One region of the Carnobacterium sp. genome, then DNA from elsewhere that is predicted to be linked to it. Evidence: a T-box and tRNA genes for the amino acid it is inferred to sense, from the RefSeq annotation. Region 1 holds a T-box; the other regions hold tRNA genes.
What was found. A T-box is a leader RNA that pairs with one kind of tRNA and senses whether it is charged. The one in region 1 lies ahead of argS (arginine--tRNA ligase), so its partner is inferred to be a tRNA-Arg.

Region 2: it has a tRNA-Arg gene. The T-box ahead of argS (arginine--tRNA ligase) is inferred to sense a tRNA for this amino acid. The anticodon was not compared.
Region 3: it has a tRNA-Arg gene. The T-box ahead of argS (arginine--tRNA ligase) is inferred to sense a tRNA for this amino acid. The anticodon was not compared.
Region 4: it has a tRNA-Arg gene. The T-box ahead of argS (arginine--tRNA ligase) is inferred to sense a tRNA for this amino acid. The anticodon was not compared.

What each region holds. Positions count from the first base shown of each region.
Region 1 covers NZ_JBEMBC010000005.1:11,894-20,049, forward strand. Annotated here, with positions in the region: gene ABS911_RS01770 (thiolase family protein) at 1-671, shown strand, start outside; gene ABS911_RS01775 (acyl-CoA thioesterase) at 674-1,207, shown strand; gene argS (arginine--tRNA ligase) at 1,270-2,964, opposite strand; T-box leader at 3,057-3,293, opposite strand; gene argR (arginine repressor) at 3,465-3,920, shown strand; gene ABS911_RS01790 (phosphohexomutase domain-containing protein) at 3,952-5,481, shown strand; gene ABS911_RS01795 (aldo/keto reductase) at 5,543-6,403, shown strand; gene zwf (glucose-6-phosphate dehydrogenase) at 6,464-7,951, opposite strand.
Region 2 covers NZ_JBEMBC010000002.1:85,209-93,364, forward strand. Annotated here, with positions in the region: gene ABS911_RS00890 (TetR/AcrR family transcriptional regulator) at 1-273, opposite strand, end outside; gene ABS911_RS00895 (aminopeptidase) at 820-2,058, shown strand; gene ABS911_RS00900 (hypothetical protein) at 2,142-3,029, opposite strand; gene ABS911_RS00905 (TetR/AcrR family transcriptional regulator) at 3,375-3,989, shown strand; tRNA gene ABS911_RS00910 (tRNA-Arg) at 4,079-4,152, shown strand; gene asnB (asparagine synthase (glutamine-hydrolyzing)) at 4,300-6,192, opposite strand; gene ABS911_RS00920 (hypothetical protein) at 6,394-7,650, opposite strand; gene ABS911_RS00925 (hypothetical protein) at 7,667-8,156, opposite strand, start outside.
Region 3 covers NZ_JBEMBC010000064.1:6,112-14,267, forward strand. Annotated here, with positions in the region: gene ABS911_RS11245 (phospho-sugar mutase) at 1-1,595, shown strand, start outside; gene rapZ (RNase adapter RapZ) at 1,842-2,729, shown strand; gene mgfK (gluconeogenesis morphogenetic factor MgfK) at 2,726-3,742, shown strand; gene whiA (DNA-binding protein WhiA) at 3,777-4,733, shown strand; tRNA gene ABS911_RS11265 (tRNA-Arg) at 4,910-4,981, shown strand; gene ABS911_RS11270 (tRNA dihydrouridine synthase) at 5,335-6,315, shown strand; gene clpP (ATP-dependent Clp endopeptidase proteolytic subunit ClpP) at 6,636-7,229, shown strand; gene ABS911_RS11280 (DsbA family protein) at 7,415-7,942, shown strand.
Region 4 covers NZ_JBEMBC010000038.1:13,881-22,036, forward strand. Annotated here, with positions in the region: gene glnA (type I glutamate--ammonia ligase) at 2-1,342, shown strand; gene ABS911_RS08685 (PH domain-containing protein) at 1,541-1,918, opposite strand; tRNA gene ABS911_RS08690 (tRNA-Arg) at 2,078-2,151, shown strand; gene nrdH (glutaredoxin-like protein NrdH) at 2,621-2,854, shown strand; gene nrdI (class Ib ribonucleoside-diphosphate reductase assembly flavoprotein NrdI) at 2,851-3,216, shown strand; gene nrdE (class 1b ribonucleoside-diphosphate reductase subunit alpha) at 3,203-5,386, shown strand; gene nrdF (class 1b ribonucleoside-diphosphate reductase subunit beta) at 5,402-6,364, shown strand; gene ABS911_RS08715 (DUF975 family protein) at 6,504-7,418, shown strand; gene ABS911_RS08720 (hypothetical protein) at 7,698-8,156, shown strand, end outside.

The DNA of each region.
Region 1 (8,156 bases):
ATAGTCAACGCAAAGCCGCACAAGCCAGTGAAAGCGGACGTCTTGCTCAAGAGATTATTTCAGTTGAAGTTAAAGGACGCAAAGGCAACATAACTGTCATTGATGCAGATGAACACCCTAGGCCAGGAACAAATATGGAGAGCTTAGCTAGGTTAAAACCGGCTTTTCGTAAAGATGGCAAGGGTACGATCACTGCAGGGAATGCTTCTGGATTAAATGATGGGGCAGCTTTTGAGATTTTTACTAAAGCTTCTATTGCTAAAGAGCGCGGACTAGATGTAATGGCTAAAATCGTTGATTTTGCAATAGCTGGGTGTGACCCAAATGTAATGGGATTGGGCCCTGTTTATGCGATCAATAAAGTTTTGGCTCAAAATGATTTGAAACTTGAAGATATCGATATTTTAGAAATCAATGAAGCTTTTGCCGCTCAAATACTGGGTTGTATGAAAGAATTAGGCATTGAATCTGGTTCAAAAGTGTACAATCGATTGAATCCAAATGGTGGAGCTGTAGCGTTAGGTCATCCTTTGGGAATGTCTGGGGCCCGTATCATTACTTCACTTTGTTATGAATTTAAAAACCATCCTGAAAAAAAATATGCCATTGCATCAGCTTGCATTGGCGGCGGTCAAGGAATCGCTTTATTATTAGAGAATGGATCTGTTTAAAGATGAATGAAAAAAGACTTGTAAAAAGATGTCGCGAATCATTAGTGGTTCAAACACATAGCATCTTCCCAAATCAATTGAACAATCACGGAACATTATTTGGAGGAGAGCTTATGAGTATGCTGGATGTCGCAGCTTCGATTGCCGTGACCAGGCATGCTCGTACACAATCCGTAACAGCTTCAACGGATTCAGTAGATTTTTTGCATCCAATTCAACGAAATGATGCTATTACTATTGAAGCCTATGTTTCAGGTGTTGGAAAATCATCTGTAGAAGTTTTTTGTAAAGTTATCGGAGAGAATTTACTTACCGGAGAACAATATTTAGCGGTCACAGCTTTTTTAACATTTGTGGCCTTTAAAACCGATAAAAGTAAAGCGATTGTACCTTTGATCGAACCTGAAACTGAAGAAGAATCATTTATCTGCAATGGGTACGAAGAGCGGAATAAAAATCGCTTTATTAAAAGAGAATTCAACAAACAATTTGCTCAAAAGATTACATTAACGAACTCTTGGATGGATGAAGATTAAAAAATAAACAAACAAAAGGGATCAAGACAAAATAAAATGTCTTGATCCCTTTTTGTTGTTTATTACATTTGATCGGGTGCTTGAACACCTAATAATCTTAGATCTTCCTTTAAAATGGTTGCAACAGATTGAACGAGTGCTAAACGAGCAGGTTTTTGAGCATCGTCAGCAAGTACTTTACTATTTGCATAATATTTATTGAACGCTTGAGCTAAATGAATAGCGTGTTTAGCGATAACTGAAGGTTCAAATTTTTCATAGGCACGTTGAACATCATCTGGGTAACTTTCTAGCAATTTGATAATTTCCCAGCTATAAGTATCATCTAAAGGATAGTCAACGGTTGTATCGATCCCAGCAATCCCTGATTTTCTTAAGATACTCATTGCACGAGCTCTTGTGTATTGAACGTAAGGACCTGTTTCTCCTTCAAAACGAACAACTTCTTCAATAGTAAAGTCAAAATTGTTTAAACGATCATTTTTTAAATCGTGGAAGACAACAGCACCAATACCAACTTGGTCAGCAATGATTTCTTTATTTGGCAAATCTGTATTTTTCTCTTCAATTTGTTCAAGTGCTGATGCAACAGCATCATCTAAAACTTCTTCAAGTAAAACGATTTTTCCTTTACGTGTAGACAATTTTTTACCGCCTTGTGTAATCAAACCAAATGGAATGTGGTGCATATCATCTGACCAGTCATAACCCATTTCTTTTAACACGGCTTTTAATTGTTTAAAGTGATTGCTTTGTTCATTACCAACTGCATAGAGAGACATTGCAAAATCATACGTGCGTTTACGATAGATAGCTGCAGCTAAATCACGCGTGATGTACAATGTTGCGCCATCAGATTTTTTGATCAATGCAGGATTTAAGTTGTATTTTTCTAAATCAACAATAGTAGCACCATCATTAACCGTTAACACATTTTTTTCTTCCAGTAATTCCATAACTTCTTGCATTTTGTCGTTATAGAAAGCTTCTCCATCAAAAGAATCAAAAGTAATGTTTAAACGTTCGTAGACATGATTAAACTCTTTAAGAGACTCTTCACGGAACCATTTCCATAATTTTTGAGCTTCTTGATCGCCATCTTCTAATTTTTTAAACCATTCGCGAGCTTCATCATCTAATTCGGGTTTTTCTTCTGCTTCTTCATGGAATTTTACATATAAGCGTAAAAGTTCGACAATTGGATCTTTTTTTACAGCTTCTTCACTGCCCCAAAGTTTATAACCAACGATCAATTTCCCAAATTGAGTTCCCCAGTCTCCAAGATGATTGATTTTAATAGGTTTAAAACCTACTTTTGTTAGAATATTTGCTAACGCATTTCCGATAACAGTCGAGCGTAGGTGGCCCATTGAAATGGGTTTGGCAATATTGGGTGATGACATATCAATAGGAACATTTCTGTTTCCACCAATCTCAGCATCTCCATAGTGAGGGCCTTTTTCAAGAATTTCTTTTAATACGGCCGCACTAACTTCCTTTTTATTTAAAAAGAAGTTTAGATAAGGTCCAACGACCTCAACTTTTTCAACAATAGGTGAATGAACCGTTCCTCCTAAATCAGTTGCAATTTGTTGTGGAGCTTTACGAAAAGCTTTTGCTAAAGCGAAGGCAGGGAACGCAATATCACCATGTTCTGCAGATTTTGGATTCTCTAATAAACTGACAATTTTTTCAATTGGTAATGCATCACCAATTTGCTCTTTTAAAGCTTGTGCAACACCTAATTTATAATCCATATTTTTTCCTCCTAGATGAACGTCTTTTGACGATCAAAATTTAGTATTTTAGACATAAAAAAAACGCCCAATTTTGATTCTATGCTAATCAAAAAAGAGACGAGGTTTTCCCGCGGTACCACTCTTGTTGCTTCGTCCAATGACGAAACCACTTGTTTTTAGATAACGGCAAACAAAACCGAATGAGCTGATGGATACAGGTAAACTGTATTTTAAACCAGCTTTATTCTCTCCGAAGTGCGGTTCCTGAAAGTTTACATTGTTGGCTTACACCGTCCCAACTCGCTTGAAATGTTTCTTAACAGTACTCTTTTCATCATAGAGCAGATATAGTTGAACTTTATTTATTATAGCAAATTGTTTAGGAGAATACCAATCTTTTTAGATAATAGAATTTTTATTCACCTTTTTGTAAAAATATCGTAAAATATAAGCGTATACATCAATTGTTTGGTATACTACAAAGGAAGAATCGTTAAATTAGAAGGAGGCCTTGCAGTATGAAAAAATCAAATCGACAATTAGCAATCAAACAAATCATCACAAATCACGACATTGCTACACAAGAAGAGTTGTTGCATTATCTCAAACAAGAAGGGGTTGAGGCTACACAAGCAACCATTTCTAGAGATATCAAAGAGATGCATTTAGTAAAAACAACATCATCCAATGGTAACGTTAAGTATACGATATTCCAAAACAATCGAATGTCTAATGAGGAAAAGCTACAATCTACATTAGGAGATGTTGTGATTCGATTGACTCAAGTACAGTTTACGAATGTATTAATGACTATACCGGGTAACGCACATGTGGTGGCAGCATTGTTAGATGCCATTGATTTTCCAGAAATGGTTGGTACTGTAGGCGGCAATGACACTTGTTTAATTATTTCAAAAGATGAAGAAGATGCTAAAAAAATGCATGAGTACTTAAAAAGATGGGTCGAAGCGTAATCTTTAAAATTTCATAGGGAGTGGATGGATTGTGAAGTCTGAATTTAATTTAGCTTCGTTACAAAATGGATCTGACATTCGTGGGATAGCTATAAAAACGTCAGATCATGAAGTAACCTTAACAAATGAAATAATTGAAAAAATAGCTTATGGGTATGCTGTATGGCTAAAAGAAGTAAAAAAATTAGCTATAGAAGATGACAAAAAGCCACTGACCGTTTCTGTAGGTCATGATAGCCGATTGTCAGCTGATCGGATCAAAGCAGTCTTCATAGAAGGACTGAACAATGCAGGAGTAAATGTGGTCGATGTAGGATTGTCTACTACGCCTGCGATGTTTATGTCTACGCAGTATGACTCTTATAACTGTGATAGTGCTGTTATGATAACCGCTAGCCACTTACCATTTGAATACAATGGATTGAAGTTTTTCACTAAAGATGGTGGGGCGGAACACGAAGATATCGACTTTATTTTGCAACAGGCAGACTGGGAAAACGTTACTTGGGAAAACAACCAAGGAAAAGTTTCAACGGCTCCATTGTTGAATGATTATGCGAAAGATTTGGTAAACAAAATTCGAATCGGAATCAATGATCAAGACCAGTATGAAAAACCGTTGACCGGTCGCCATATTATTGTAGATGCAGGAAATGGGGCAGGAGGTTTTTTTGCTGAAAAAGTATTGGTTCCATTAGGTGCGGATATCAAAGGCAGCCAATTTTTAGATCCAGATGGTCATTTTCCTAATCATATTCCGAATCCTGATAATAAAGAAGCGATGAAGAGTATCCAAGAAGCCGTTCTGCAACACAATGCAGATATGGGTGTTATTTTTGATACAGACGTAGATCGTTCAGCCTTAGTAGACCGTAAAGGCGACACGCTGAATCGAAACAATTTAATTGCTGTTATTTCAGCTATTTTGATAAACGAAAATCCTGGTACGACAATTGTGACCAGTTCGGCTACTTCAGAACACCTAAAATCGTTTATTACTTCTTTAGGGGGGAAACAAGACCGTTACATTACAGGATATCGGAATGTCATCAATCGTGCGATCCAATTGAATAAAGAAGGTGTAACAACCAGCTTGGCTATTGAAACAAGCGGACATGCAGCACTTGAAGAAAATTATTTTTTAGATGATGGCGCATACTTAGTTGCAAAAATATTAATGGCCGATGCAAATTTAAAAAAAGATGGAAAAGACTTCTCTGATTTAATCACAACTTTAAAACAACCTGTTGAAACAGATGAAGTACGGTTTAAAATTTTGCCAGAAGATATCCTTGCGACTGGTAAGAAGGTTATGGAAGACTTCAGTCGTTTTATTGAAAAAGAATCCGATTTGTCAATTGAACCTGCCAATTTAGAGGGTGTACGCGTAAACACCTCTGGACAATATGGTACTGGGTGGATGTTGTTGCGTATGAGTTTACATGAACCTTTACTGGTTTTGAATATCGAGAGCGATCAAGCTGGGTCCATTAAAAAGTTAAGAGAAAAAATAAAAGACTTTTTTTATGAACAAGTTGACTTAGATTCGTCTCGCTTGTAAATACCAGTCAAAATGGTTTAAACTTATTAATGTAAAAATGATAGCGAAGGAAGTGTAGTAAATGGGTGAACCGTTAGTAGAAAGTATTGAATTATACAATGGAGTCAAAATTCCTAAATTAGGTTTAGGATTATTTTTAATGAAAAATGAAGCTGAATTAGTGGATGCTGTTAAATATGCAGTCGAAGTCGGTTACCGTCATTTTGATACAGCTAAAATTTACGGCAATGAAGAATATTTAGCCCGTGGATTAAAAGAAGCAGGAATCAAAAGAGAAGAAGTCTTTATTACTTCTAAAGTATGGAATTACGATCAAGGTTATGAACAAACAAAAGTAGCATTTCAAGAAAGTCTAGATCGTCTAGACACAGATTATTTAGATTTGTATTTAATTCACTGGGCTGCTCCAAAATATGTTGAAACATGGAAAGCCATTGTTGAATTGTATGAAGAAGGAAAAATCAAAGCGATTGGAGTGTCTAACTTCCAAATCCATCACCTTGAGGAACTTAAAAATCAAGGATTGATGCAACCAATGATCAACCAAATTGAAACACATCCAGAATTCCCGCAAAACGAATTGCATGAATATATGAAAGCAAATGGCATTATTCATGAAGCATGGGGTCCTTTAGGACAAGGGAAATCTGACCTCTTAAACCATCCAATACTATTGGAGATCGGTCAAAAATATTTCAAGACTCCTGCACAAGTTATTATCCGTTGGCATTTAGAACGAGGAGAAGTTGTTATTCCAAAATCAGTTCATGACAATCGTATTTTAGAAAATAGTGATGTATTCAACTTTTCTTTAACAACAGAAGAGATGGAACAAATTAACTCATTAGAAACTGGAATAAGATATGGTAGTGATCCTGATGATCAAGAAAGATTGTTAGAAACATCCGTTAGACCAGTATAATAAAAAAATAGACGAAAGCAAATTCTGCTTTCGTCTATTTTTTTATCTATATTGATATGATTATTTAGGTGTACTCGGGTTCCAATACCAGCTAAAGCCGTCTTTTGCTAACAAGGCATCACTTTCTGTCGGACCCATAGAGCCACTTGGATAGCTTGGAAGATTCGTCTTATCTTGGTCCCATTCATTACGAATAACATCAACAAATTTCCAAGAAGAAGCTACTTCATCCCAGTGCGTAAAGTTCGTTGCGTCTCCATTTAAACAATCAAAAATCAGCTTTTCATAAGCTTCAGGGCTATTTGCAACTGTTTCAACTGAATGTATGTGTTTAAGGTCAAAGGTTTCTGTTTCTAAACCGATGCCAGCTTTTTTAGTATTTAATTGAAGAGAGAATCCTTCAGTTGGTTGAATGAAAATGGTCAATACATTCGGTGGCAATTCTTCTTCAACATCTTCACTAAACAAGTTTAAAGGAACATTTTTAAAGACAACATTGATTTGGGTGCCTTTTTCGGCCATTCGTTTACCCGTTCGAATATAGAAGGGAACGCCTTTCCAACGGAATGTATCAATCAACACTTTACCTGCGACAAACGTTTCGGTTTGAGAATCTTCTGCAACGTTCACTTCATTTTGGTACTTGTTCAATAAACTATCTTTATTAGTGCCAACATCGTATTGGGCACGAACAAAATTTTCTTTCACTTCTTCAGGATTGAAAAGGCGAACAGCTCGTAACGCTTTAATTTTTTCATTGCGAATGTCTATGTCTGTAAGTTTGGCAGGAGGCTCCATTGCCAGAAGAGAGACGATTTGCAAGATATGATTTTGTACCATATCTCTTAAAGCACCGCTTTTATCATAATAACCACCGCGTTCTTCAACCCCTAGAGATTCACTCAATGTAATTTGAATATTATCAATGTAGCGATTATTCCACATAGATTCAATCATGTTATTTGCAAAGCGTACAGTAGAAATATTTTGTACCATTTCTTTGCCAAGATAATGATCTATACGGAAAATTTGATTTTCATCGAATACTTCTCGGAGTTGTTCATTTAAAATAGAGGCACTCTCATAATCATGACCAAACGGTTTTTCAATAATCAAACGATTGAATCCATTAGTTGATACCAATCCTTGTTGGTTTAATTGTTGTGTGATCGTGCCAAAAAAGTTAGGAGACATAGCTAAATAAAATAAACGATTGCCATTAATCTGGTAACGGTCATCTAATTCTTCGGCTAATTTTTTTAAGTTAACGTAATGTTCTGCATCATTAACATTATGTGATTGATAGTAGAAGTGACTGGCAAACTCAGTTGCAGCTTCTTCGGAAATAACTAGGTCACTTATCGTTTCTTTGATAATTTCTCGATAATAATCATTCGTCCATTCTCTTCTAGCAGTTCCAATCACAGCAAAATGTTCTTTCAAAAATCCTTTTTTATATAAGCGATAAAGAGATGGATACAATTTTCTCTTTGCTAAATCTCCGGTTCCTCCAAAGATTGTAAATAAAACATTCTGTTCAGTTGTCATCTATCTTTATACCCCTCTTCTAGAACAAAGACGTTCATCTTTTCTAAAACTATTGTACTGGTTTCTGCTTTTAGAATCAATCATTCATTGATTCTTTCTTTTAAAAAGTAAGAGCTCTTATTACACATTTTAAGTTTGTGCAATTAACAGTATACAATAGTACACAAAGAATGACGAATTGCTAGTTTAAAAATGGTAGAAATTT
Region 2 (8,156 bases), on a different contig from region 1:
TGCAAAATAGACATAGTTCAAACACATATTGAGCAATGAATCTTCTTTGCGTTCTTTTGTATAAATGGACTCATCGATATAGTTTTTAATTTTCACAACGAGTTCTTGTTTTAAATCGTCCATGTTTTTAAATTCTAGATATATAGGCTGCGTTGAGCAATCCATTTTTTTAGCAATGTTGCGTGCCGTAAAACCTTCAAATCCTTCTGTTTTAACAACTTGATATGCTGTTTCAAGAATTTGTGATTTTAAAATTGTTTTCTTTCTAGCCATCTCAGTTCACCTCTTTTGCATCATTTACCAATAACTAGGGGACATTATAAACTATTTCCGAATGTTTCGTAATCTGCAACCAACAGTTTTTGACTTCTCTTTTATAACTAACTGACCAACCTCATCTAGAAATTGAGTTCAGTGTCAAACAGCATCATTCTTATACTTGTGATTAAAAACAATACTGTACCTGTCTTATTCGGATTCTCTCTCCAATAACCCTTAATTTATTCTATCACTATTGTGATTAAAAGAGAACTCTTTTGTCCTGCAAAAACAAACACTTGTGCATTATACGTTCGCTCTATTAGATTGGTATAGTTATTTATTCACTTTAAAAAAACGATAGAATCACGATGGTTATCTATTGTCAATTTATTTTTGTTTTCCATTCCAAAAAAAGTTTTTTTCACGAAATTGTTTCTCTTTCTTTCGTATGCTATTATTATCTAGTAAGAGTTTGAAACCTGACTAGCTAGAAGAATGTTTGTTTACTTTTAGTTCCTTTTGTTCCAACCTCATTTCGTATTATTAGGAGGAAAAAATATGGTATTGCCAAACTTTGAAGAAAATTTACAAAAATACGCTCATTTGCTCGTTAAATCGGGTATAAATGTGACAGAAGGACACACGGTCGTCTTGCAAATCGATGTAGACCAAGCACCCTTAGCTCGTTTAATTACCAAAGAAGCTTATGCTCTAGGCGCTACAGAAGTTATTGTAAAATGGGCTGATGATGTCGTGAACCGCGAACAGTTTATCGGAACACCTCAAGATCGTTTAACTGCTATTCCACAATATAAAATCGATGAATCATTAGATCAAATTGCTAAGGGAGCTAGCCGTATCAGCGTTCGTTCTTCAGATCCAGATGCATTATCTGGTGTAGATAGCGATAAAATCGCTGCTTATCAATCTGCAGCTGGAAAAGCCTTAAGTGAACAACGCAAAGCAACTCAAGCAAATAAAGTGAGCTGGACTGTTGCTGCAGCTGCTGGTGCTAAATGGGCAGCTAAAGTCTTCCCTGATTTGCCAACTGAAGAAGAACAAGTTGATGCATTATGGGATGCTATCTTCAAAGGTGTTAGCCTTTACGATGCCGATCCTGTTGAAACTTGGGCTAAAAAAGATGTAACATTAAATGAAAAAGCTGAAGAATTAAACAAAGAACAATTTGTAGCGTTGCACTACACAGCTCCTGGTACTGATTTAACGGTTGGTTTACCTGAAGGACACCGTTGGGAAGGTGCCGGTAGTGATAACGTTCGTGGCGAACGTTTCATGGCGAATATGCCCACTGAAGAAGTCTTTACTGCTCCTGACGCTAATCGCGTTGACGGTGTGGTTCGCAGCACTAAGCCATTGAGTTATTCTGGAAACACGATTTTAAACATGGAATTTACATTTAAAGATGGTAAAGTGGTAAATGTTACTGCTGAACAAGGCGAAGAGGTCTTGAAAAATTTAGTTGCGACAGACGAAGGTTCTGCACGCTTAGGTGAAGTAGCTTTAGTTCCTGATCCTTCTCCTATTTCTCAATCAGGTATCGTATTTTTCAATACTTTATTCGATGAAAATGCCTCAAACCATTTGGCTTTAGGATCTGCTTACGCCTTTAGTTTGATTGGTGGGACAGAAATGTCAGAAGAAGAATTAAAAGCTGCCGGCTTAAATCGTTCAACGATTCATGTTGACTTCATGATTGGTTCTGACAAAATGGATGTGGATGGTATCCGCAAAGATGGTAGCACTGTTCCCGTTTTCCGTAATGGTGATTGGGCTTAATGTATGAACTAATCTAGAGATAGACAAAAAAACGACTAGGCAATTGCCTAGTCGTTTTTTTGTCTATCTCTACTGCTTTTTAGTTAATCTTTTTTTACCAGTCGAACAATTTTTCCTCGGACCCGTCTTTCTTCTTTTAAGACTTGTGTGATTCTGAATGAAACTGTATCGCCTTCTTTTATTTCTAAATGCGTCGGAATAGAGCACAGTGCATCTAAATTCGGTGCAATTCTTACAAAGACACCCCATTTTTTGATACTTCTGACAGCCCCTAATACAACTTGATTGGGTTCCATATCCGCTAAAGATACGGAAGCTTCATTTTTGTATTTTACAATAGGTTCTACCCTCAAATTTTTATTTTCAGTAATACGATTAAACCGTACTTTGATAGTATCTCCTATAGTTAATACATCGCCAATCGTTGTATGGTCTTCAGCGAAATCTTTATTGAGCATCTGAACAGAAGTATTCCCAATCAATAAGTAAGCTCCATAACGTAAGTTCTTTGTTAATTCAGCTTCGAATATTTTCCCTGCTTTTAATTCTTTATGTAGTAGATCAAATTCTTTTTCTTTTATTTTTTTTGCTGACCCCAGCATCCAACCTTCTTTTTCATTTATACTAATGAGTTGAAACTGGATTTTTTCACCTACATAACGCATTAATGGCAGTTGATGAGCTTTAAATTCCAACTCGTTACGTTCAATAAAAACCGGAATCCCATCTATTTCTACTTTTACGACATCGCTAGTTAATGCTCCATCATATTGAGACGATAAAACAGTACTAGTCAATTCGACTTCTTGTTTGATCATATTGTAATAAACTTCATAATTTATTGGTTGATTACTTTCTTCATCGGCAGCAAAAAAAACGTTTTCACTTCTTTCCAAAACTGCAACGTCTGTTGAACCTACTTCATCATTGTGATTTCCAATCCATTTTTTTACTAGATCCCTTATACCCATCCTTAACTTCTCACTCCTCAAAAATAATAAACGATTTGTTTAGTCAACCTTATTATATCACATGTTTTTTTATTTTTATGTACTTTTTTTATCCATTTAACAACTGCCCTCTTTTGAATCGTTCAATTTTTTTATTTAGGCACTATATCGCTATTTTCACTAGGAAATTCTTGAACAATTGGTGACAAATTGTTGATATGTCACCAATTGTTCACTTATTAATTCTACTGCTTTGTCCTTTCTAGCTTGTTTTACTGTATACTGATAATTGTACATACAACTATTTAAATATCAGTTTTTATGCGTAGATAAATAAGCATTACCTTAATTTCAGGAGGAAACTTTATGCCACAAAAAGAAGTAGTCGATATTCGCATTCTGCGTAGTAAGAAGGCTATATCTGAAACGTTTATTACTTTATTAAATGAACGCGATTTTAAGACAATTTCAATTACTGAAATTGTCAATAAAGCTGGTGTCAATAGAGGGACGTTTTATAAGCATTATGCGTATAAAGAAGATATTTTAAAAGAAATACAAGATCACTTTTTAGAACATCTAACGATCATGTTGGAAGATAACTACCAAGGTATCTGTTATTCTAACTTAAAAACCACTCCTTTATCAGATGCCCTCTTTATTTTTATCTCTGAACACCGTAATTTTTTTCATTTAGCCATTCATTCTGTCGGTTTTCTAAACTTTCAATTGTATTTTTCTGCTGTTTTAAAACAATTTTTGATCGAGAATTTTTTCCCAACTGCTCAATATTCTTTAAAATCACAAAATCTTCTTGGCGCTTATGTCGCTAATGGAATTTATGGATATTTAGTTGAATGGGATGAAACGAAGTACGCTTCTTCTACTATTGAGATGGCACAGCAACTGACGGACATCTTTGTATTAGATCGTAGTGTCTTTAAATTGCCCGTATCCGATCTTGTAATCGAAAACGACTAAACTAGTTCATTATCGAAATAAATTTGTATTTGTATTTTAAACCTAGACATTTATTTTAAACTGTGAGAAAATAGAGCCTGTGTTCATAGGGTCCTATAGCTCAGGTGGATAGAGCAAACGTTTCCTAAACGTTAGGTCGGGAGTTCAAATCTCTCTAGGATCATCCTATATCAATAAAGAGAAAAATAGTGTTTGTAAAAAAGAAGATCCCTTTTCTATTTTAAATTTTATCAAAAATGAGAAAATCAAAAAAAGAACCTTGTTTGAATAAGGTTCTTTTTTAATGATTTTATTTATTTTTATATCTTGATTAATGCTGTACAGCAAAGCGTAGAGGTTCAGTCAAAAATTCTTGAGATTCTTCAACATAGATACGGTGCCAAACCATAAAAGTTAAAGCTGTCCATATTTTGCGTGAATAATCTATCTTACCTATGCGATGATGAATCAAAAGATCTTCAACATAAGCTTTATTCACTATATGTTCCGTTTGAGATTCCCGTATAATGGTCAATGCCCAATCGTACATTTCATCTTTTAACCAATGACGGATGGGAACTGGAAAACCTAATTTTTTACGGTAAATAACATTTTCTGGAACAATTCCTTCTACTGCCTTTCTTAAAATATATTTAGTCGTTCCGTGAGCAAGCCTTAAATGTGCTGGTATTTCTTTAGCAATATTAAATACTTCTTTATCTAAAAATGGTGTTCTCAACTCTAATGAATGAGCCATTGTAGTTCTATCTGCATTTAAAAGTAAATCTCCATTTAGCCAAGTATTAATATCGATTAATTGCATGCGGTCCACTGGATTACGCCCTATCGTTTGCTGATAAAATGAGTCAGTCACAGCCTTGAACGGATAGTTAGCATTATAATTGGTTAGTAAATTTTTCTTTTCAACTTCCTCAAAAATCTTTGCATTTCCAACGTACCGGTGTTCTAAAGGAACCGTTCCTCTAAGAAGAAAACTCTTCCCTTTTACTCCATCAGGCATTAATCGCGCTAGTTGATGGATAGCTTGGTTGGTATACTTACCGGTGAAGTTGAACATTCTCAACGCATGCGGTTCGTTATAGATACCATAGCCACCAAATAATTCATCCGCTCCTTCGCCAGATAAAGCAACTTTTACATGTTTCCGAGCTAATTCCGACAAAAAGAATTGCGGCATAGCTGCAGGATCAGCTAAAGGATCATCCATATGCCAAACAAAACGTGGAAATTCAGCCATAAACTCTTCTGCTGTAATCGTATGACTAAAGTTTTCTACTTTTAATTCTTCTGCTGTCTCTTCAGCTAAATTGATTTCGTTATATCCGTCTCTTTCAAATCCAACTGATAATGTCTTGAGTTTAGGATTAAATTCACGTGCCATCGCTACAATGATTGACGAATCAATTCCTCCTGATAAGAAGGAACCAACTGTAACATCCGATCTCATATGTTTTTCAACGGAATCCCATAAGCTTGTTCTGATCTTTTTTGCAAAAAATTCTTCTGATTTGTTAATGGGTGAGAAATCAGCTTGCCAATATCTCGTAGTTTTCACTGTCTCATTTAGCTTTTTGGTCATAAAATGGCCTGGGAGTAGTTCCTTAATCGATTGGTGCATCGTTTCTGATCCCGGAACATATTGAAAGGTTAAATAATTTTGCAAAGCCATGTGATCTAGTTGTCGGTCTTGAACCACTTTTAAAATAGCTTTCTTTTCAGAAGCCACATACAAACCATGATTTTCTACTGCATAATAAAAAGGTTTGATTCCAAAATGATCACGAGCTCCAAAGAACATTTTTTCTACATTGTCCCAAATCACAAATGCAAACATTCCTCTTAATTTATCCACTACTTTTTCTTTGTATGCTGAATAAGCTGCAATGATGACTTCAGTGTCACTATCCGTTTTAAACGTATACCCTTGAACACTTAGTTCTTTTTTTAATTCTATATAATTATAGATTTCACCGTTAAAGATGATCCAATACCGTTCATCTTCATAAGACAATGGTTGGTGCCCTTTTTCGATATCGATAATACTTAATCTTCTAAAACCTAAAGCAATCGTGTCATCGCTATAATAGCCTTCTTCATCTGGTCCTCTATGTACAATCATTTTATTCATTTGATTAATCGTGTTCTCAATTGTTTTTTGCATTGTATTTTCTGCATTGGAAATATATCCAACAAAACCGCACATAGTTGTGCTCTCCTTTATAAAATAATTTTTTATACTTCCTGTTATCAACGATTAAATAGCTTTTAAACTAAAACACAAAAGACTAGTCTTTTGTGTTTTAGTTACATTTATATTACAACTATTACTTTAAGATATCAATAGTTTTTTTTAAAAAATTTATTTATTTAATAGAAAAAATACCTTTCTTCTATTTCTACTGTTTTACTGTTTAAATAAAATTTTGCTTAGATAAAGCTCATCCCTTTTAGCTGGTTGATTAATCTTTTCCTCTATTGCTCCTTCAAAAACAAGCTCCCCAGAATTACTGTCAATTGCCATAATTTGTATATCTTTATCTGTTACCTTAGAACTGTCTACAAAGAAAACAATTCCATTATTCACTTGTAGAACGACGTCCATTTTTAAAGCTTTTAGTTGTTCTGCAGTTAATTCAACTGATTCCACCTCAACTAATTCTTTTTGCTCTAAGGAATAAGAGTAAATAGACAGCGTTTTATCATTTGTTTTATAAAAATACAAAGTAGAATTTTCAATAGCTATCGTATTTCCTAAAGCTGGATTACCTAATTCACCTGAAACATCTATTAAAAATTGTTCGCCTGTTTCTATATTTACACCAATTAAGCCAAACACTGGTTGAGTTACCATTTCATTTTCATCATATATTTCCATTTCTGTCTGTGGAACATCAAGCGTTACACGGTAAACCAAAGTTTTTGAAGAATTGATATCATTTCCTGCGTTCAACAATTCAACATATTGAATTTGTTTGTCTTTTGCATCTATTAGATCCAATTGAATTTTTTCGTCTTTTTCAATTTTTTCATTTGGTAAATCTATTGAATACAAATGCTGTTCGTCTGGTCCATTTTCGCTATTTATTGAGTAACCATTTGTTACCACCATTAATTTATTATTGGCAACTTGAACGTCTTCAATATACATAGAAAAATAGTCTGTTGCTTTAGGGAAATCTACTGAAAAAGAAAGCACATCATTTGTCTTTTTATCCAGCACTTCAATAATAAATTCCGCATCTTCAGTAACAGCAGATAAGGAATTCGTCGTTACTTCTGCGTAAGCTAATATAGCATCATCTTCAAAAAAATTGGCTAGAGAAGGTACTTTTCCACGCATAAAACTTCGATAATCTTTTTGTAATTGCGACATTTTTTCATTATCGCTTACACTGCCTTGTAGCTGACTCAGATAAGACTGATTTGGATAATAAGTTGTATCCTCATTCGCAATTTCTATTTCTGTTCCTATTCCATAAAAATTATTTTCATAGTAATACCCTTCTATGGACATATTCTCTATTAATGTTTTGTCACCACTTTTTGCTGAGACTGTAAATTCTGGTCTTGTCTCTGCCGCAAAAATAGGTTGTATATAATAAATACCAATTGAAAGAATAGCTAATCCTACAATGATACCTAATTTTCCATAACGTTTCATATTCTTCGCCTCCTCTTTAGACCGTTATTTTTTTATTCAATAAGTAATGACTCATACAACTGCTTAATGCAATAACAAGTAACCCTACAATAACTTCTGTGATAATTATTTCACCTGGATAAAGCCAATTAAAACCAAATATATCTTTAGCAATAATAGGTGACAAAAACAGAAGAAATAAAACAATACTAAAACCTATACCCATTACTATCCCTTTAAAACGGAAACTTCTTTCAAATAATACAGCTGTGAATCCTAAGAAAAGCAATACAAATCCAGTACCATAATAAATGATAAAAGAAAGAAAGGATTGTGGTATAAAAAGTGACAGATAAAAGGATATTTCACTTATTTGTTGAATAGATAGATCCAGCCGAATGTCACTTGAAATCAATAGTTTTAATAATTGACTTTCAACAACTAATAATACGAGCTGAATAGAAACCAATCCAAAAATCATCAAAGCTATTGTTGATAGTTTAGACCAGAAAACAGTCATGCGGGTC
Region 3 (8,156 bases), on a different contig from region 1:
GAACGGCAGGCATGCGTGGAATCATTGGCGCGGGTGTTAATCGTATGAATGCTTACACAGTAAGACAAGCAACAGAAGGACTAGCACTTTTTATGGACAGTCTTGGAAATGAAACGCAAAAACGTGGGGTCGCAATCGCTTATGATTCAAGACATAAGTCTCCAGAATTTGCTATGGAAGCTGCAAGAACACTTGGAGCACATGGAATTCCGGCTTTTGTTTTTGAAAGTCTTCGTCCAACACCAGAATTATCTTTTGCTGTTCGTCATTTAAATGCATTCGCAGGAATCATGATCACTGCAAGTCACAATCCAGCAGAATATAATGGCTACAAAGTGTACGGAGAAGATGGCGGGCAAATGCCGCCTAAAGAAGCCGATGCTTTAACAGCTTATGTCCGAAGTGTCGAAAATATTCTTGAAATTGATGTGTTATCACAAGAAGACCTTGAATCACAAGGACTACTTACGATTATTGGAGAAGATGTAGACAGTGAATACTTAAAAAATGTGAAAAAAGTTACGGTTAATCCAGAATTAGTGAAGGAAATGAGCAAAGAGATGAAATTAGTCTATACGCCACTTCATGGAACTGGAAAAATGTTAGGTGAAAGAGCTTTGAAAAATGCCGGATTTGAATCTATTTACCTTGTTCCAGAACAAGCTGAAGCAGATCCTGATTTCTCAACAGTTAAATCTCCGAATCCTGAGGAGCCTGGGGCATTTGAATACGCCATCAAGTTAGGTAAAGAAATTGATGCTGATGTTTTAGTGGCAACAGATCCAGATGCTGACCGTTTGGGGATAGCTGTTAAGACTGCAGAAGGTCATTATGAAGTGTTGACAGGAAATCAAATAGCAAGCTTGATGCTACACTATTTATTGACTGCACAAAAAGAAGCTGGAACTTTACCAGCTAACGGAGTGGTTCTTAAATCGATTGTTTCGAGTGAGTTGCCTACTCAAATCGCAGATAGTTTTAATGTCAAAATGGTGGACGTATTAACAGGGTTTAAATTTATTGCTGAAAAAATCAAACAATATGAAGCAGATGGTAGTCAAACATTCTTGTTTGGTTTTGAAGAAAGCTATGGTTATCTTGTTGCACCATTTGTACGTGATAAAGATGCTATTCAAGCTCTTGTGCTGATTGCAGAAGTAGCTGCTTATTATAAACAAAAAGGCGATACATTATATGATGGATTGAAACAAATTTTCCATAATTATGGTCATTTTAAAGAAAAAACGATTTCCATCAGCATGCAAGGCATTACAGGAGCTGAAAAAATCAAAGCATTGATGGTGAAATTCCGTGAAGAGTCACCAAAAGAATTTGCTGGAATTGAAGTTGAATGGGTAGAAGACTTTTCACTCGCTAAACGTACTCTTCAAGATGGGACAATAGAAGATATTGATATGCCTACAGCTGACGTCTTGAAATACAAATTAGTCGACAGTAGTTGGATTGCTATCCGTCCTTCAGGAACAGAACCGAAAATCAAATTCTACATTGGAGCATGTGATGATTCAGGTGTAGAAATTGAAAATAAAGTTATTCGTCTTGAAGAAAGCATCAATTCAATCGTGAATGAATAAAAAATAACGGAAAAACAATGCAAAGTAACTAAATTTATACAGACCTCCAAATGTTAGACCAAAAATCTAACGTTTGGAGGTCATTTTTTTATGTAATCTAGAATACAAAAATGTCATAGCTTTGGCAAATTGACTAAGGATTGATTAAGTTTCAATGAAAAGATTGAGATAACTATACATGACACACCCGGAATGCTATAATGAGTTGGATGAAGTCCGAAGAACCAAAAGAAAGAGGCGAATAAGATGGTAGATAGTCTACAATTAGTCATTCTTACTGGAATGAGTGGAGCAGGTAAAACAGTGGCAATGCAAAGTTTTGAGGATATGGGTTATTTTTGTGTGGACAATATGCCGCCAAGCTTACTGCCGAAATTTTGGGAACTAGTTAAAGAATCTGGTAAATTAACAAAAATTGCTTTAGTGATTGATTTACGTTCGAGAGCCTTCTTTGAAGAAATCGTAACAGCTTTGGAATCAATGGACAATACCTCTTTTGTGACGACAAAAATAGTCTATTTAGATGCAAGTGATGAAGAATTAGTTTCTCGTTATAAAGAAACACGACGCACGCATCCTTTAGCAATGAATGGACGCCTTATAGTAGGAATAAAAAAAGAAAGAGAATTATTAGAAGACATAAAAGGGCGAGCACAAATTGTGATTGATACAACGAAATTGACGCCACGACAATTAAGAGAAAAAATCAATAGTAATTTTAAAACCGTTGACACGGAGTTGTTCAGAATTGAAATGGTATCATTTGGATTCAAATATGGCTTACCCATTGATGCAGATGTAGTGATGGATGTTCGTTTTCTACCTAATCCACATTATATTGATAATTTAAGACCGTTAACAGGTCAAGATAAACCTGTTTATGACTATGTAATGAAACAACCAGAAACAGAAATATTTTATCGTAAATTTACAGATTTATTAGAGTATATTTTGCCGGGATACAAAAAAGAAGGTAAAAACAACGTTACTATCGCAATTGGCTGCACGGGTGGAAAACATCGCTCAGTAGCCTTAGTGGAACGGATTGCTCAGAAAATTGAAATTGATGGGTATCCTGTTCATGTTACTCATCGCGATAAAGGGAAGGTTAAAGAATCGGTGAATCGTTCATGATACAAGAAAGAAAGAAAAATAGACCTAAAATTGTGGTCATTGGCGGAGGTACTGGATTACCTGTAATTTTGAATGGTTTAAAATCAAAAGAAGCAGATGTAACAGCCATTGTAACCGTTGCTGACGATGGGGGAAGTAGTGGGACGCTAAGAAATTATGCCAATATCGTTCCACCAGGAGATATTCGCAATGTACTGATCTCACTTTCCAATATTCCTGCTGCTCAAAAAGATATTTTTCAGTATCGTTTTGATACAAATGATAACTTTTTAGCGGGGCACTCAATTGGGAACCTGATCATTGCGGCTATGTCTGAAATGAGAGGGAGTATTTTTGAAGCCATTCAATTATTGTCTAAAATGATGTTGGTAGATGGACATGTCTATCCAGCAGCAGAAGAGGCATTGATTTTGCATGCCATTTTTGAGGATGGTTCTAAAATTTCAGGGGAATCAAAAATTGCCACAGAAAGAAAAAAAATAGAACGTGTGTATGTAACGACAACAGAAGATGATCATAAAGCAAAAGCTTCTAGAAAAGTCATTGCGGCTATTCATGATGCAGATATGGTCGTTTTAGGACCAGGAAGCTTATTCACAAGTATTTTACCCAATTTAATGATTGATGATTTAGGAAAAGCAGTCAAAGAGACTGAAGCAAAAGTCGTTTACATTTGTAATATAATGACTCAGCTTGGCGAAACCGAAAAATTTACGGACGCCGATCACGTATGTGTATTGCATCAACACCTAGATAAAAAATTCATTGATACGGTTTTAGTTAATATTGGTGAAGTTCCGGAAAATTATATGGATACCGAGCGCTACAATGAATACTTAGTACAAGTAGCTCATGATTTTAAAGGATTAGCTGAGGAAGTTCCTTCTATTATATCGGATGATTTCCTTGAATTAAGAAATCAAGGAGTCTTTCATAATGGAACAAAAGTTGTGGATGAATTATTTAAACTGGCTTTTGACAATAGAAGGTTAGAAAAAAGAAATAGTTACTAAATAAACGCATAAAAAAAGAAAGGGGGCTTACTCCATGTCTTACGCTTCAGAAGTAAAAAAAGAATTAACTCAATTAGAGGTTCATAGGGAGCATGCTAAAGCTGAATTAGCTGCATTAATTCGTATGAATGGAACGGTTGGATTAGTGGACAAAAAATTTATTTTAAATATACAAACTGAAAATGCAGCTATTGCACGAAGAATCTATGTGTTGTTGAAAGATCATTTTGATGTTGAAAGTGAACTACTGGTTCGACGGAAAATGAAATTAAAGAAAAATAATGTGTACATTGTACGGTTAAAACATGGAACGAAAGAGGTACTCTCAGATTTATCTATTATGGAAGGGATGTCTTTTCATAGCCATGTTTCAGATGAAGTAATGATGAATACTCAAAAAGTAAAATCGTATTTACGGGGCGCTTTTTTAGCAGGAGGATCTGTGAATAATCCAGAAACAAGTCGTTACCATCTTGAGATTCATTCAAGTTACGAGGAACATAACGATGATATTTGTCAAATGATGAATCAATTCGATATGAATGCTCGTACGTTAGAAAGACGCAATGGGTATATTACTTATTTGAAAGAAGCAGAAAAAATTGCGGATTTTTTAGCTTTAATTGGTGCGACAAGTGGCATGCTTAAGTTTGAAGATGTACGGATCATCAGAGATATGAGAAATTCAGTAAATCGTTTGGTCAATTGTGAAAATGCCAATTTAAATAAGACGATCGATGCTGCAAGTAAACAAATTGAAAGCATTAAATTTATCGATGATATGATTGGGTTAGATAAAATCCCAACAAAACTAAGAGAAATTGCGCTTGTGCGCTTAGAATATCCTGAAGTGACATTAAAAGAATTAGGAGAAATGATCCCTAGTGGAACGATCAGTAAATCCGGAATCAATCATCGGTTGCGTAAACTGAATGAGATGGCTGAAAAGCTAAGAACTAAGGAAATTACACGATCTACTGTAAGCAATTAAAAAATGCATGTACAGAGATATGCAAGAAATTTCTCGATATGAAGGGAATGATAGGCTTGGTCAGTCTAGAAATTCTGCTTGTTTTTTCATTATAACTGGGCTACACTGTAATAGTTGGTATTTTGACGTTTGTCAAAATAGGACAGCATCTTAAACAAGTTTGTTTGAGTCTAGTAGTCCCCTTAGTGTAATGGATATCACGTAAGATTCCGATTCTTGAAATGGGGGTTCGATTCCCTCAGGGGGCATTTGAGTATGAGGAAAATGTTGATTTAGCAACAATTTGAAATGTGTATCGCACATTTAACGCATATTATTGAAGAAAATACATGTAAAATTCAGACCCGAATTTCGTGGAAACACTTACGATTTTTGGATCTTTTTTTCTATCTCATTTCGTCCAAAAACAGTTCCTGGAATTTTCAGTGAATAGAAGTTTCAATAGAGTTCCTTAAATGAAACGAATTGGACTTATTTTACAATTGGCTGTATAATTCCAACTGTTAAAAAATCATTATTGAACTGTTAGTTAGATTAGATAGTTATAACTTGGGTGAAAGTATAAGCTGACAACCCATTACGGAAGGATCGATTAGTTAAAATGAAAGAAAATTTTTGGCAAGATTTGCCGCGTCCGTTTTTTGTATTGGCGCCGATGGAAGATGTAACGGATGTCGTGTTTCGTCATGTAGTGAGTGCAGCAGGCAAACCAGATGTGTTTTTTACAGAATTTACAAACACTGTTAGCTATTGTCATCCAGAAGGACGCGATAGTGTCCGTGGTCGTTTAACATTTACTGAAGACGAACAACCGATGGTAGCTCATATATGGGGAGACGAACCAGAACACTTCCGCCAAATGAGCATTGGTATGGCAGAACAAGGTTTTAAAGGAATCGATATTAATATGGGCTGCCCGGTACCGAATGTGGCAGGTAAAGGAAAAGGTAGTGGTCTTATCCGCCGTGCTGACATTGCTGCAGATTTGATCCAAGCAGCAAAAGCAGGGGGACTGCCGGTAAGTGTTAAGACCCGACTTGGCTATACAAATATCGATGAATGGCGTGATTGGTTGACACACGTTTTTGAACAAGATATTGCCAATCTTTCTATCCATTTACGGACAAGAAAAGAAATGAGTAAAGGCAATGCTCATTGGGAAATGATTTCAGAAATAAAAAAATTGCGTGATGAAATTGCACCTCAGACACTTTTGACGATCAATGGAGACATTCCGGATCGCGAAACAGGTTTAAAACTTGTGGAAGAATATGGTGTGGATGGCGTTATGATCGGGCGAGGCATTTTCCATAACCCTTATGCATTTGAAAAAGAACCAAAAGAGCACAGCAGTCGAGAGTTGCTGGATTTATTTAGATTGCACTTAGATCTTTTTGATCAGTATACAGTTGATGAACCCCGTTCATTCAGACCACTTCGTCGCTTTTTCAAAATCTATGTTCGTGGTATTCGTGGAGCGAGTGATTTAAGAGTGCAGTTGATGGAAACAGAAACAACAAATGAAGCTCGAGTATTGCTTGATGAATTTGAAGAAAAGAATAAGGATATTTTAGGGGAATAACAATGGGTACCTTACCATTAATAGTTTCAACTTTTATGGTGGATAAAAGGTAATGTAGATTATGATCATTTAGAAGCTTTTAATTTTTTGGATAATTTATTTATGTTATAATTATTTTATTGAAAGTGTTTAAATTGTATCAAAGTCTTAAGGTTATTTTTGTGATTAGAGTATGAATTCTAATCACTTTTTTTTCAAAATTAGCAAACGAAAAAAATTGACCTTTTTTGACCAATGGAGTAAAATACACTTAGTAACTCATAGTGTGAATAGTTTAGTTACACTATAAAAGAAACGAACAATTGAGGAGGAAACAAATTATGAATTTAGTCCCTACAGTAATCGAACAGTCATCAAGAGGTGAACGTGCCTATGACATTTATTCACGTCTTTTAAAAGACCGTATTATTATGTTAAGTGGCCCAGTAGACGATGATCTAGCAAATGCTGTAATCGCTCAGCTACTATTTTTAGATGCACAAGATTCTGAAAAAGATATTTATATTTATATTAATTCTCCAGGTGGTAGTGTGACTGCTGGTTTAGCGATTTTTGATACAATGAACTTTATTAAAGCAGATGTACAAACTATAGCAATGGGAATGGCTGCTTCAATGGGTAGTTTCTTATTGACAGCTGGTACAAAAGGAAAACGTTATGCGTTACCGAATGCTGAAATTATGATTCACCAACCATCGGGCGGATCTCAAGGGCAAGCTACTGAAATTGAAATTGCTGCTCGTCACATTCTTAACACACGTGAACGCTTGAATAAAATTTTATCAGATCGTACAGGACAGCCTATTGAAGTAATCAAACGCGATACTGATCGTGATAACTATATGTCTGCAGAAGATGCAAAAGCTTATGGTTTGATTGATGAAATCATGGAAAATAGTTCAGCATTAAGCTAAGCAGTGCAAACCTGTTTAGATAAGGCATACAATTGAAGAGTAAAGAAAAAAAGAGATTGGAGCAGCGCTTCGGTCTCTTTTTTTGCTCTATTGGTCCGTGGAACGACTAAATAAGTCGAATCCATTTAATTGATACAATATTATCTGTATAATGTAATTAACAAGTTAATGAGGGAGGATATTTAATGGATATTAGCAACATAAAGGCAGACAAAGTAAATACAACTAATGGAATTAAAATTGGAAGTGATGACGCGCCAGTTAAAGTGATTGAATTTATTAATTTAAAATGCCCATATTGTAAAATGTGGTATGAAGATTCAAAAGATATATTAAACGAATATGTTTTTGCTGGAAAAGTGCAGCGAATCATTAAACATTTTGATAAAGAAAAACCAAGTTTGAAAAAAGGAAATGTTGTACACCGTTATTTAGATTATTCAAATCCTGAAAAAGCGCTTGAAGATATCGATTTCTTTTTTGCTCACCAAGAAGAGTGGGGATATTTAGAATCGGTTGATGATATAGCTGCTTATGCAGTTGAGAAAAGAAATTTATCCTTACAATCAAATGAAGCAGCAGCTCAAGAAATTATCCAAGAAGCAAATGAAGCAAATGTCGTATTTGTACCAACAGTGTTTATTGATGAAGAAATTTTCGATGAACATATTACGCAACAAGAACTTAAAAACTTGATTGAAGCACGGATTTAAGAAATGGCTTGTGAAAAAGACATATCTTCTTCACGATTTTAATGAAAAACTTATAAACATAACAGTTGAAAGATTACTAGATAACTGGTACAATTAACGTTGTGAGAGATGGTAATAGTACTTGGTTTAGTACTGTTGTTGAATGATAAAAAAACAAGTACAGGAAACTGAAAGTTTGATTTTCATTTTTGATTCTCTTGTTTTTTTAAGTAAC
Region 4 (8,156 bases), on a different contig from region 1:
TATGGCTAAGTTTATGAGAAAAGAAATTGAAGAGGCGTCAAAAAAAGGAAATGTCCGTTTCTTGCGATTAATGTTTACTGATATTTTAGGTGTAATTAAAAATGTTGAGGTACCCATTAGTCAACTGAAAAAAGTATTGGATAATGAGTTAATGTTTGATGGCTCTTCAATCGAAGGATTTGTACGGATAGAAGAAAGCGATATGTATTTGAGACCGGATTTAGATACTTGGTTGATTTTCCCATGGGAAACGACTGAAGGTTCTGGTAAAATCGCTCGTCTGATTTGTGACGTATACAATCCAGATGGTACACCATTTGCTGGAGATCCTCGTTCTAACTTGAAGCGTACTTTGAAAGAAATGGAAGAACTTGGGTTTACTGAGTTTAATTTAGGACCTGAACCTGAATTTTTCCTTTTTAAATTAGACGAAAAAAATGAGCCCACTTTAGAGTTGAATGACGATGGAGGCTATTTTGATTTAGCTCCAACAGATTTAGGTGAAAATTGCCGTCGCGATATCGTATTGCAATTAGAAGATCTTGGTTTTGAAATCGAGGCTAGTCACCATGAAGTTGCACCAGGACAACATGAGATCGACTGGAAATATGCAAGTGCGATCGAAGCATGCGATAACATTCAAACATTTAAATTGATTGTAAAAACTGTCGCTCGTAAACATGGTTTACATGCTACGTTTATGCCTAAACCATTATATGGAGTCAATGGATCTGGAATGCATTTCAACTTATCTTTATTTACAAAAGAAGGTAATGCTTTTTACGATAAAGATGGGGATATGGAACTAAGTGATACAGCACGTCAATTTTTAGCTGGTATTTTAGATCACGCAAAAGCATTTACAGCAATCGTTAACCCTACTGTAAATTCATACAAACGTCTTGTACCCGGATATGAAGCGCCTGTATATATTGCATGGAGCGGCCGTAATCGCTCACCACTAATTCGTGTACCGCAATCAAGGGGAATGTCTACTCGTGTTGAATTACGAAGTGTCGACCCTAGTGCAAATCCATATTTAGCGATGGCAGTTCTCTTGAAAGCTGGGTTAGATGGTGTGAAAAATAAAATGGAAGCTCCAGTACCTATCAACCGCAATATTTATGTAATGAGCGAAAAAGATCGTTATGAAAATGGGATTTATGATTTACCTGGAACATTGCATGAAGCTTTAGGATACTTAGCAAAAGACAATACGATTAAAGCTGGTTTGGGTGATCATATTTATGAAAACTTTGTCAATGCTAAAAAAATCGAATGGGCTGCTTTTCGTGAGCAAGTGACTGAATGGGAAAGAGAACAATACTTGAAATTGTATTAAAAAGAAAAGAAGAGGCCGGGACAAAAATCCTAGCCTCCTCTTTTTATACGAATATTCATTCTAAAACGTGCTCCAAAAAGCAGACCCGACGTCCACTTCGCGAACAATGCTCGATGGTCGATGACCATACTGCGCTTATTCGTTCCAGTGATTCGGGTCTAAACGCTTTTTGTCTCACTCTCTTCTTTTTTACTTGGTTTAGAGTACAGCTAGTGCCAAAGCTTGTTGAATTGCTGTAATGTGTTTATCATTTGTAAACTGCAACGTAATAGCTGGTTCAACAGCACTGGAAATAAAGATCTTCAATTCAGCATCTAAGTCAAAATGGCCGGTTGTTTCAACCAAAAAGCGACTGATCGACTTATATGGCAAAGAATGATAAGTCGTTTTTTTACCTGTGACACCTTGTTTATCAATGACAATTAAACGCTTATTGGTAAAAATAATTAAATCACGAACCAATTTAAACGCTAAATCGATTTCTTCAGTATCCAAAATGACACCTGATAGTTTTTTTCGAGCCTCATTCTCGCTGATGTTCCCGGCGTTTCCTAAAAGACCACCAATTAACCCCATTTTAAAACCTCCCTAACTTGTTTAATAATTATTGTAAAGGGTGTATTTATTAAATTCAACTGATTAAAATAACATTCTTTCTTAAATTTAAAATTTATTGGCAAAAAGTGTTGACTTTTTATTCATTATTACATATAATTAATTTTGTTGCTAGGACATGTCTCAGTAGCTCAGTTGGATAGAGCATCCGCCTTCTAAGCGGACGGTCGGGAGTTCGAATCTCTCCTGAGACATAAATTGATAAGTTAGAAAAGTTGACTACTCAGCTTTTCTAACTTTTTTTTAATGTTGAAAATAGAAAATTTTTCTTTTCTTTTCAGAAAAGGAAAATTAATTATAAGCGAATGAAACAAATAAAGATGTATACAGTATTATTCAAAAAAATGTAAAAATATTCTAAAATCTTTAATAAATTGATTTCGTGAGGATTAAAAAAATAAAAAAAGTTTTTTTAGATTTTTTTCAAATGTGAAAATTACACGAAGAAAGGTTTGGAGACAAATAAATGTAGGTTTCTCAACTGTTTATTGTTCACAAGCATGAATGACAAATACCACATATAGGAAAAAATGAATATGTCAATAGGAAAACCACTAGATATAGTGGTTTTTTTATTTGCCAGTGAGAGAGAATAAGTGTAGAATACGAATAGAGAAATAGATGAAAACGAACTTAAAAATGAATTATTAAGGAGAATGACCTATGACGCAAAAAACGATTATTGTTTACTCTAAACCAAACTGTATGCAATGTAATTTCACTAAAAAATATTTAGAAGATAAAGGTATTTCTTACGAGGTAAAAGATATCTTTGAATCAGAAGAAGCTTTAAATGAAGTTAAAGAACTTGGGTTTAGCTCTGTTCCTGTTATTTCTATAGAAGGACATGAAGCCTTTAATGGATTCCGCCCTGATCTCCTTGATCAATTAGCATGAAAGTCGTTTATATTAGTTTAACCGGCCAGACTAGAAAGTTTGTTAACAAACTCAGTATGGATTTGTTGGAATTGACGCCAACGAATCCATATATTGTTTTAGAAGAACCGTTCATTATTGTTGCACCAACGTATGATAAAGAAGCAACTGAATTATTAAACGATTTTATTGAAACAGCTGATAATAAAAGGTATTTAAAAGGGGTAGCTGGTGGTGGGAATTTGAATTTTGGTAAATTATTCGCTTTTACGGCAAAAGATCTGGCTCACGATTATCAAGTACCCTTATTACATACCTTTGAGTTTCAAGGCAATGAGGAAGATGTTGCACAATTAAAGAAAGTGGTGAATGATATTGGATAAACCTAAATTAGCCTCAAAACCAAAAGAGGTTACGTATTTTAAATTAAACAATGAATTGAATAGACCTGTGGATGGAAAGATTCCTTTAAATAAAGATCGTGAAGCGGTACGAGCTTACTTTTTGGAGCATGTTAATCCAAATACCGTTTTCTTTTATACACTTGAAGAAAAATTGAACTATCTAATTAAAGAAGAGTATATAGAAGAAGAGTTTTTATTGAAATACGAAAGAGAATTCATCCATTCATTATTTGATGATATTTACAGTCGGAAATTTAGATTCCGCTCATTTATGTCAGCTTTTAAATTTTATACACAATATGCTTTGAAAACGAATGATGGACAACGTTTCTTAGAACGCTATGAAGATCGAATCGTATTCAATGCGTTATATTTAGCTGATGGGGATACTGAATTAGCTCGCAAACTTGCGGATGAAATCGTAAATCAACGTTATCAACCTGCTACGCCAACATTCCTGAATGCAGGTCGTAAGAGACGTGGAGAACTGGTTTCTTGTTTCTTGATCCAAGCAACGGATGATATGAACAGTATTGGCCGTGTAGTGAACAGTGCGTTGCAATTGTCTCGTATCGGTGGCGGAGTTGGTGTGAATTTATCTAATTTACGTGCTTCTGGAGATCCAATCAAAAAAATCGACAATGCTTCAAGCGGAGTTGTACCTGTAATGAAATTATTAGAAGACAGTTTTAGTTATTCTAATCAGCTTGGACAACGAAATGGAGCAGGAGCGGTCTATTTAAATGTTTTTCATCCAGATATCGTATCATTCCTTTCGACAAAGAAAGAGAATGCGGATGAAAAAATTCGTGTAAAAACACTTTCTCTTGGTTTAGTCGTACCGGATAAATTTTATGAATTAGCTGCTCATGATGAACAAATGTATCTTTTTAGTCCATATGATGTAGAACGAATTTACGGAGAACCATTTGCTTATATTGATATTACTAAAGAGTACGATAATATGGTGAATAATGAAGAAATCCGTAAATCAAAAATCAGTGCTCGTGAATTAGAAAATGAGATTTCTAAACTTCAACAGGAATCTGGTTATCCTTATATCATTAATATCGATACTGCGAATCGTGCAAACCCAGTATACGGAACTATTACAATGAGTAACTTGTGTAGTGAAATTTTACAAATCCAAGAACCATCATTAATTAATAATGATCAAACTTATGAGCATTTAGGAACGGATATCAGCTGTAACCTTGGTTCAACTAATATTGTGAACCTAATGAAATCGCCTAATTTTGGACAATCGATCGATACGATGGTGCGTGCATTAACCATGGTTACGGATCAATCCAGCATTGATGCAGTACCTTCCATTAAAAATGGGAACGATAAATACCATACGATTGGATTAGGAGCAATGGGATTACACACTTTCTTAGCTTTGAATCAAATTCATTATGGCTCACCAGAATCCGTTGAATTTACAGATGTGTACTTTAAGTTATTAAATTATTATACTTTGGCTTCTAGTAATAAAGTTGCTAAAGAAAGAGGGACAACTTTTTATAACTTTGAAAAATCTGCTTATGCAGATGGCACTTATTTTGATCACTATATTAACGAAAATTTTGCCTTTAAGAGTAAAAAAGTTCAACAGTTATTTGAAGGGATACATGTACCTTCTGTAGAAGACTGGGCAGCTTTAAGAGAAGCAGTGATGAAAGATGGGTTATACCACCAAAATCGTTTAGCTGTAGCGCCAACGGGTTCAATTAGTTATGTAAATGAAACATCATCTAGTTTACACCCAATTACACGTTTAATTGAAGAACGTCAAGAGAAAAAGACTGGTAAAACCTATTATCCTGCTCCTTTCTTATCCAATGAAACGATGCCTTACTACTTGTCTGCTTATGATATGGACATGCGTAAAGTTATTGATGTTTATGCAGCAGCTCAAAAGCATATCGATCAAGGTATGAGTTTAACTCTCTTCTTACGCTCTGAAATTCCTGAAGGGTTGTATGAATGGAAAAATGGACGCACAACCAAACAAACAACACGTGACTTAAATATTTTACGTCATTATGCTTGGAAAAAAGGTGTTAAATCTATTTATTACGTTCGTACGTTTACGGAAAATTCAGAAGAAATTGGTTCAAATGCTTGTGAAAGCTGCACCATTTAAAAGGAGAGAACAAGAATGACAACGAACTATAAAGCAATTAACTGGAATAATATCGAAGACATGATCGACAAACTAACATGGGAAAAATTAGTTGAGCAATTTTGGACTGATACTCGAATTCCGTTATCAAATGACTTAGATGATTGGGCTCGACTTCCAAAAAATGAAAAAGATATGGTAGGGAAAGTTTTTGGAGGCTTAACCCTGCTAGACACTCTTCAATCACAAGATGGTGTTCAATCTTTGAAACAATCGATTCGAACACAACACGAAGAAGCTGTTTACAACAATATCCAATTTATGGAATCCATGCATGCGAAAAGTTACAGCGCGATTTTTAGTACGTTAAATAGCAAAATGGAAATCGATGAAATTTTTCAATGGACAAATACGAATGAATTGCTGCAAATAAAAGCTGGTACGATCAATGAGATTTACCATACTGGAACTGACTTGCAACGAAAAGTTGCCAGCGTAATGTTGGAGTCTTTCTTATTCTACTCAGGATTTTTTGCTCCGTTGCATTATTTAGGAAACAATAAATTGCCAAATGTGGCTGAAATCATTAAATTGATTTTACGCGATGAATCTGTTCATGGAACATATATCGGATATAAATTTCAAATTGCGTATAATCAATTACCCGATAATGAAAAAGAAGAGTTGAAAAATTGGACATATGACTTATTGTTTAAGTTGTATCAAAATGAAGTGAAATACGCAGAGTATCTGTATGATGAAATCGGTTGGACGGAACGTGTAAAAGTTTTTCTGAGATACAACGCTAACAAAGCTCTTCAAAATTTAGGTTTTGATCCTTTATTCCCTGATACGGCTAATGATGTGGATCCAGTTATTATGAATGGAATTTCTACTGGTACATCTAACCATGATTTTTTCTCACAGGTGGGAAATGGCTATTTACTTGGAATGGTTGAGTCAATGGAAAATGACGATTACGAAAAATGGACTGTATAAAGAAAAAAGGTTGATCAGATTTTCTGATCAACCTTTTTTTTCGAGAAATTAACTTGCCGTTAAATGGATAATTATTGTTAAGAAGCTTACTTTCGGTTATGATAAATTAAGGGTTAGGTTAAAAAAGGAGGAGTTTAATATGAAGAGACGTGAAATAAAAAAAACAGCAAAAAAGCTGTTAAAAGGAAATTGGAAAGTTGCTATTTTAAATTTAATTATTATTTCTGTTTTAACAAGTGTCATTAGTCAAGGTATATTAACTGTAATAGGAGCAGGCAGCTCGTTTACAATGATTGAATCTGTTATAGAAGGAAATGTTTATGACTCAACAGTAATGGCAGAACCAACTATTACAGCCAGTTTATTGTCCCTACTTATCAGTACCCTTGTAGGGTTAATTTCATCTTTGATGTATGCTGGGTATGCATGGAATATCTTAGATAGAATAGACGGTGCTAAACTATCTATTGAGGGAATGTTTCAAACATTTAGAAAAGAACGTATTTTTAAAACGACAGGCTTGATTATTGTTATGTCTATTTTAATCATGCTGTGGTCTTTATTATTTATTATACCAGGAATCATTAAAAGTTATAGTTATAGTCAAGCATTGAACATCATGAGAGACAACCCTACAATTAGCATCATGGATGCATTAGATCAAAGCCGCAAAATGATGAAAGGCAAAAAATGGTCGTTCTTTTTACTGCAGCTTTCATTTATTTGGCTGTATATTGTTCCATTTCTTGTATATGCATTAATCCTGTTTGGGAGTGTCCAAACGATTGAAGCTAGACTAGATGCTGGACCGAATGAAGGAATTGCCATTATTATTGGTTTTCTTTTATTGTTTTTAGTATTCGTATTTCTAGCTCTTGTACTGTCATTTTACATCGAACCTTATCGAAGAACAGCTCAACAAGTTTTTTATCGTACATTGACGGATGGAGATACCTTCGATCCTTTTCATCCTGACTATCATGAAAAGGATAATCAAGATGAAAAGTATAATGAAGATTACGAAGGCAGACAATTAGATGATGTTGACTTTTAATTATCTATAAAACTAAAGGATTAGAAAATAAAGGAGTTGAAGATAAACTCAGTTATTTTCTAATCTTTTTTTATAAAATAACCTATTCAAGGTATATCTTTTTGTGAATACAGGTTTATAGGATACAATAAAAGTAGCAATAATAAGTTATAAAGATGCAGTATAATTCTTTCTATATTTTTGAGTTAAAAATTTATTTAAATGAAACGGAGGGTATGTGTTTTTAGCAAAAAGCTAGTTTATATTGCTAATAAGTACTTAAGAAAGGAGTAGAGAAAGATGAAAAAGTTGGGCTTTCTACTCGTTTTTGTTGTTGTATTGGCAGGGTGTGATGTTGGACAATTAGCTGAAAAAATAACTGAAGGAATTACGTCTACTTCTGAAAGTGCTGGTTCCATTGTTTCTAATGGAGAAGAATCAAGTGAACCTGAAAGTTCTATTGGAGAAAAAGAAACTTCTATATCCATACAATCGTCCTCAGAAGAAATGAAGGAGACTGTCTCGGATGAGCTGAAATTAGTCCCGCAAGCAGATGAGATTAAAAATGGGTTAACTATTGAAACAGACGCTACTCTGGCATTGCTAGATGATTATGTAAAACAAAATCCAGATATGGGTTACGAGGATGATGTAACCGTTATCTATACTGGGGAAACTTTTGGTGAATCTCCTAATCTTGCAGGTATATTTTTTATTATTAATCGAACAGATACCGCAATGAAAAATATTCGTTTTACG